DNA from 2 places in the Dyella sp. SG562 genome. Region 1 is predicted to be linked to the other one. Evidence: predicted binding sites of a transcription regulator. Region 1 holds the regulator's gene; the other holds the start of a gene.

The links. Region 1 encodes sigma-54, which starts transcription at its own class of promoters, with help from an activator protein. Its sites were predicted from a motif close to TGGCACGNGCNTTGC; they were not measured.
Region 2: a site for sigma-54 is predicted at 1,744-1,758, ahead of FHW84_RS15735 (PilZ domain-containing protein). Genes of this name have one in related genera too.

The regions. Positions count from the first base shown of each region.
Region 1 covers NZ_JAAOYS010000007.1:132,900-136,232, reverse strand. The annotation lists gene lptA (lipopolysaccharide transport periplasmic protein LptA) at 1-193, shown strand, start outside; gene lptB (LPS export ABC transporter ATP-binding protein) at 197-916, shown strand; gene FHW84_RS14245 (RNA polymerase factor sigma-54) at 1,066-2,526, shown strand; gene raiA (ribosome-associated translation inhibitor RaiA) at 2,672-2,998, shown strand; gene hprK (HPr(Ser) kinase/phosphatase) at 3,153-3,333, shown strand, end outside.
Region 2 covers NZ_JAAOYS010000008.1:168,797-172,129, forward strand. The annotation lists gene scpB (SMC-Scp complex subunit ScpB) at 1-114, opposite strand, end outside; gene FHW84_RS15730 (ScpA family protein) at 166-1,068, opposite strand; gene FHW84_RS15735 (PilZ domain-containing protein) at 1,896-2,264, shown strand; gene FHW84_RS15740 (AMP-binding protein) at 2,381-3,333, opposite strand, start outside.

The DNA.
Region 1 (3,333 bases):
CGGCGACAAGATCACCTACAACACCGACACCAGCCTGATCACCGGCGAGTCCGGCGGCGACGGCCTGGTTCACGGCACCTTCCTGCCCAAGCCCAAGCCGGCCGCCGCGGCGCCCGCCGCCAAGCCGGCCGCGCCGGCACCGGCCAGTTCGGCCCCCAAGCCGGCCACGGCGGCTTCGGCCGCGGGTAAGTAATCGATGCTGTCCGCCGAAGGCCTGCAGAAACGCTTCCGCGCGCGCCAGGTGGTGCGCGACTTCGCTTTTTCCATCCGCGAAGGCGAGGTGGTGGGCCTGCTCGGTCCCAACGGCGCCGGCAAGACCACCTGCTTCTACATGGTGGTGGGCCTGATCGAGGCCGACGCCGGCACCATCAAGCTCGACAAGTACGACATCACCGGCCTGCCGATGCATGCGCGCGCCAAGCTGGGCATCGGCTACCTGCCGCAGGAACCGTCGGTGTTCCGCCGCCTCACCGTGGCCGACAACATCATGGCCGTGCTGGAGCTGCGCGAGAACCTCGGCGCCAAGCAGCGCGCCACCGAACTGGAAAGCCTGCTCGACGAGCTGAAGATCGCGCACATCGCCGACCAGCGCGGCATCAGCCTCTCCGGCGGCGAGCGCCGCCGCGTGGAGATCGCCCGCGCGCTGGCCGCCGAGCCGCGCTACATGCTGCTGGACGAACCCTTCGCCGGCGTCGACCCTATTTCGGTGGGCGAGATCCAGCGCATCGTGCGGCACTTGAAGGAGCGCGGCATCGGCGTGCTGATCACCGATCACAACGTACGTGAGACGCTGGGCATCTGCGACCGCGCCTACATCCTCAACGACGGCGAAGTGCTGTCGCGCGGCACGCCGGCGCACATCCTGGCCGACGAGAAAGTACGCGAGGTCTATCTGGGCCGCGAATTCAGGCTATAAGGCTTTCCTGATGGCCGCGGTGCGCGCGCCGTCACATTCAGCCATTCGGCCTACGCGAGGATCGGCGGGAACCTATGGCCGCTCCTCCCCCTAGGGGTTAGGATGACCCGAAGCTCATCCAAGCCTTTGGGCTCATTCAAAACAGTGGCATGAAACCCGGACTGCAGTTTCGCCTCAATCAACAGCTCACCCTGACGCCGCAATTGCAGCAGGCGATCCGCCTTCTGCAGCTGTCGCAGCTGGAGCTGGAGGCCGAGCTGCGCCAGATCGCCGAGAGCAACCCGCTGCTGGAGTTCTCCGAGGACGCCGCCAACGAGGGCGACAGCGAAGGCGATGGCGAGGCCGCCACCTTCGACGCTCCCACCGAGGCCGCCACCTCCGCCAACGACGGCGACAGCGGCGACGAGCCGGCCGACTGGAGCGAATCCGGCGGCAACGCCGAAGAACCCATCGACTTCTCCTCCGCCGGCGGCAGCCGCAGCAGCGGCGGCGACGAGGACCACTTCGAACCGCAGAACGCCGCGCCGGAGACCCTGCAGGAACACCTGCTGTGGCAGCTCAACCTCACCCACATGAGCCTGCGCGAGCGCACCATCGCCGCGATCATCATCGATGCGCTCAATGCGGACGGTTATCTGGGCGAGACGCTGGAATCGGTCACCGCCGCGGTGCCGGCCGACCTCAAGGCCACCGTCGAGGAAGTCGACGCCGTGCGCCGCCAGGTGCAGCGCTTCGATCCTACCGGCGTGGCCAGCCTGGACCTGCGCGACTGCCTGCGCGTGCAGCTGGAGCAGTTCGATCCGGACCTGCCTCAGCGCGAGCTGGCGCTGCGCATCGTCGACAGCGAGCTTGAGCTGCTGGCGCGCAACGACATCGCCCGCCTGTCGCGCCGACTGCGCGCCAGCGACGAGGAAACCCACGCCGCGGCCATGCTGATCCGCAGCCTGGACCCGCGCCCTGGCGCCGCGCTCGACGTCACCCCGGTGGAATACGTCGCGCCCGACGTCTACGCGCGCAAGGACAGCGGCCGCTGGCGCGTCAGCCTCAATCCCGACTGCCAGCCGCGGCTGGGCCTGAACCAGCATTACTGCAACCTCATCGCGCAGGCCCGCGGCGAAGACGCCAGCTGGATGCGCGGCCAGCTGCAGGAGGCCCGCTGGCTGATCAAGAGCCTGGAATCGCGCGCCGAGACCCTGCTCAAGGTGGCCGAGGCCATCGTGCGCCGGCAGAGCGCCTTCCTCGACTACGGCCCCGAGGCCATGCATCCGCTGGTGCTGCGCGAGGTGGCCGAGGAAGTGGGCATGCACGAGTCCACCATTTCCCGCGTCACCACCCGCAAGTACATCCATACGCCGCGGGGCACCTTCGAACTGAAGCACTTCTTTTCCAGCGGCGTGTCCACGGAAGACGGCGGCAGTGCATCCGCCACCGCCATCCAGGCCATGCTGCGCAAGCTGATCGACGCGGAAGACCCGCGCAAACCCCTGTCCGACCAGGCCATCGCCGAGGAACTGCACCGCAAGGGCATCCAGGTGGCGCGCCGTACGGTCGCCAAATATCGGGAGGCCATGCGAATTCCCAGCTCCAGCGAGCGCCAGCGGGCAGGTTGACCAGCGCGCAAGTGCGCCTGGACGGGAACTTGGCGGGATGGAAAGCGTCCCCATACCAAGAGATGACTGTGATGTGTCGGCGACCATCCGGCACCGGCGCATCGACCCACGCCGCGTCATGCGGCAGTACCAGAGGAGGCGCACCATGCAAGTCCAGCTCAGCGGCCAGAAGATCGAGATCACCCAGGCCCTTCGCGAACGCGTGAACGGCCACTGTGAGCGACTTACCCGCCTCGAAAGCAGACTCCTCGAATTGAGCGTCGTCCTCTCCGTCGACAAGCTGCAGCAACGCTGCGAAGGCACGCTCAAAGTCCCCGGCGCCGCACCGCTCCACGCGGAAGCCACCGAATCGGACATGTACGTCTCCATCGACAACATGTTCGACAAGCTGGTGGCGCAGCTGCGCAAGCACCGCGACAAGGTGTGCGACAAGCACCAGCGCGAAGTGCGCGAGGAACGCCAGTACGGCTGAACCTCGCCGGCCCGCCCCGCCCGCCGGGGCGGGCCGCTCCCAAGCCCGGCCCCAGCCCGTGCCGTCTTGCGGCGCACCAAACCGTCCGAACTGGCACAATGTGCGCCATCGCCGCCGGCCCCTGCCGGGCATCACGCGGTGCAAAGGATTCGGTTTGGACCGGCTTACCGCCCGACAACTCTACGATGGCGTGCACGAGCGCATGGCCCTGCGCTGGGTGGCGGGCATGCGCGGCGAATCGCGGGTGCTCGAGCGCGGCGTGACCGCATCGCGGCGTCCTTCGCTGATCGGCTATCTCAACGTCATCTATCCGAACAAGATCCAGATCATCGGCA
Region 2 (3,333 bases), on a different contig from region 1:
GCGGTCGACCTCGTCTTCCTCGCCGAAGAGGTCGCCCAGCTGCTGCACGGTGAGCGGCTGGGTGGCGGCGAGCAGGGCCGCCTCGATGATGTTCTTCAGTTGCTCGATCTGCATGGCCTGATCGGTTGAGGATGCTCGGTTGAGAGTGCCTGGATGGGTTCGGGGTCAGTCGGCGGCGGACGCCTGCGCGGGCGTGTCGTCTTCGACGGATTCCTCGGCCTGGGTGACCTTCGCCTTCACATAGATCGGAGCCAGCGGCTCTTCCTGCACGATTTCCACCAGCATTTCCTTGGCCAGTTCCAGCATGGCCAGGAAGGTGACCACCACGCCGAGCCGCCCTTCGCTGGGGTCGAACAGTGTCTCGAAGCGGTGAAAGCTGGCGTCGCCGAGCTTGCCCAGCAGCTCGCCCATGCGCTGGCGCACGCTCAGCGCCTCGCGCCGGATGGCGTGATGCCCGAACAGCTCGGCGCGATGCAGCACGTCCTTCAGCGCCAGCAGCAGTTCCTTCAGGTCCAGCGGCGGCGGCAGCTTGATCACGGTGCGCTCGCCGCTGTCGGCGTGCACCACCACCGTGTCGCGCTCGACGCGGGGCAGGGCGTCGATGTCCTCCGCCGCGCGCTTGAAGCGCTCGTATTCCTGCAGCCGGCGCACCAGCTCGGCGCGCGGATCTTCCTCGACGCCTTCTTCCACCGGCGGCCGCGGCAGCAGCAGCCGCGACTTGATCTCGGCCAGGATCGCGGCCATCAGCAGGTATTCGGCGGCCAGCTCCAGCCGCATGTCCCGCATCATGTCGATGTATTCCAGATACTGCCGGGTGATCTCGGCGATCGGGATGTCCAGGATGTCCAGGTTCTGCCGGCGGATCAGGTACAGCAGCAGGTCCAGCGGGCCTTCGAACGCCTCCAGGATGACTTCCAGCGCATCCGGCGGGATGTACAGGTCCTGCGGCATCTGCAGCACGGGTTCGCCGCGCACGATGGCCAGCGGCATTTCCTGCTGTTGCGGTACCGACGCGAAAGCGTCCTGCGGTGCTGCCACCGGCTGAGGCTCGACTGGCTCAGTGCTCATCAATGCATGTCGTTGGGCCGCCCATGACGGCTTGCAGTGCGTTCAACACGTTCGGAACCGTTCGATTCCACCGGCATTCGCTGAGGCTGTCCCCCGCTCTCGGGCGGCGGCCATCCGGCGGTCACCCGTGAAACTCCTTGAGGCTCGATCACCACGGGCGCTCTGGCGTCCGTCACGGCCTTGCATGATGAAACCGCGCCTGCGGCGGCATCGGTCAGGCTGGCCGTGAACAATTCCTGCAACCGGACCGGGAGGCAATCCACGGCGAACGGCAAGCCGGGCCGCGCGTTGAACTGCGCCACGGCGTGAACAGGAGGTCTGCTGGGTGTCGGGCGGGTGCTCCGGCGGCGTCTGGCTCGAACGGCAGGCGCACCCTGTAACCCACGTGCGATCAAGGTTAACGGCTGCATGCGGCCAAGTCCAGTATGCGTACGGCCTACCAAGCGTGCGGGTGCATCGGCAGAATGCCGCGGATGCGTGGTTTGGAAGGGCTCGATCGTCCACGTCGCAAGGGCAGCATGTGACCCGCCGCGTCTGGCCTGGGCGTCGGCGCCGATGCAATGGAAACGCTCGATGGAAGCGACACAGCTTCAAGGCGCCCGCAAAACGGCGGGAAATGGCCGAATCCCGCGTGCCGGTGGGTTCCGGGCGCGTCGCCGGCAGAATATTACGACGTGGCACGGCGCTTGCTTTACGCCACGGTAAGGGCAGTTTGATCGGCGCGGGGATAGGCCGCATGCGCGGCGGGGGTCCATTTCACGGGCACTAGTGCCTGCCGCGAATAAGTTGGATGACGCTGCACGGCAGCGGGGATGGGAGGGAAAGGCATGACCAAAGCCGGCGGCAAGCACCATAACGATGGTCCGGAGCAGCTGCGCCCCGCGCGGATGCGCATCGAGACGACCGTACTGATGAGCCGCGGCAGCCAGTCACAGCCGACGGAACTGGTAGACATCTCGGCCACCGGCGCGCTGCTGCGCCGCCCGCTGGGATGGCAGGGCGAAGTAGGGCAGAGCTGGATGCTGGACATGATTTTCGGCCACGACCTGCACATCCACCTGGAGGCCCAGGTGAAGCGCATCTCGGACCGGCACATCGGTTTCGCGTACACGCGCATACCGGAGGACAAGCAGGTTCCGCTATGGAATCTGCTGGGCGGCTACGCCGACATCCTGGAGACGTGGCACGACGATTGATTCGTCGCGGCAGCCGCTGGTGGAATCCCGCGCGGATCGGCGCGGGCGAGGCAGCCTGGAGCCTGTCCGAACTCCCTGGGGAGGACAGGCTCCTCGCTGGTTCATGAGTTGATCCATCAGGCCGCCGAGGCGGCTGGCTTCTTCTCGTCGCGCAGTTCGCGGCGGAGGATCTTGCCCACATTGCTCTTGGGCAGCGCATCGCGGAATTCGATCAGCTTGGGCCGCTTGTAGCCGGTGAGGTTGGCGCGGCAGAACTCCTTCAGCGCTTCCACCGTCAGGTTCGGGTCCTTGCGCACCACGAACAGCTTCACCACTTCGCCGGAATGCTCGTCCGGCACGCCCACCGCGGCCACTTCGGCCACGCCGGGGTGGGTCATGACGATGTCCTCGACCTCGTTCGGATACACGTTGAAGCCGGACACCAGGATCATGTCCTTCTTGCGATCGACGATATAGACGTAGCCATTCTCGTCCATGCGCGCGATGTCGCCTGTGTGCAGCCAGCCGTCGGCGCCCAGCACCTTGGCGGTCTCGTCCGGGCGCTGCCAGTAGCCCTGCATCACCTGCGGGCCCTTCACCATCAGCTCGCCCACTTCGCCGAACGGCAGCGGCTGGCCTTCCTCGGACCAGATCGCCACGTCGGTGGAAGGAATCGGCAGGCCGATCGAGGCGTTGTAGTCCTTCAGGTCCAGCGGATTGATGCAGGCCGCGGGCGAGGTCTCGGTCAGGCCGTAGGCTTCGGCCAGGGTCACGCCGGTGACTTTCTTCCAGCGCTCGGCCACGGCGCGCTGCACGGCCATGCCGCCGCCCAGGCTCAGGTGCAGGCGCGAGAAATCGACCTGGTCGAAGCCCGGCGTGTTGAGCAGGCCGTTGAACAGCGTGTTGACGCCGGTGAGCGCGGTGAAGCGCGACTTCTTCAGTTCCTTGACGAAGGCCGGCATGTCGCGCGGATTGGTGATCAGCCAGTTCAGGCCGCCCAGGCGCGTGAACACCAGGCCGTTCGCCGTGAGCGAAAAGATGTGATACAGCGGCAGGGCGGTGATGATGACCTCTTCGCCCTCCTTGGCGT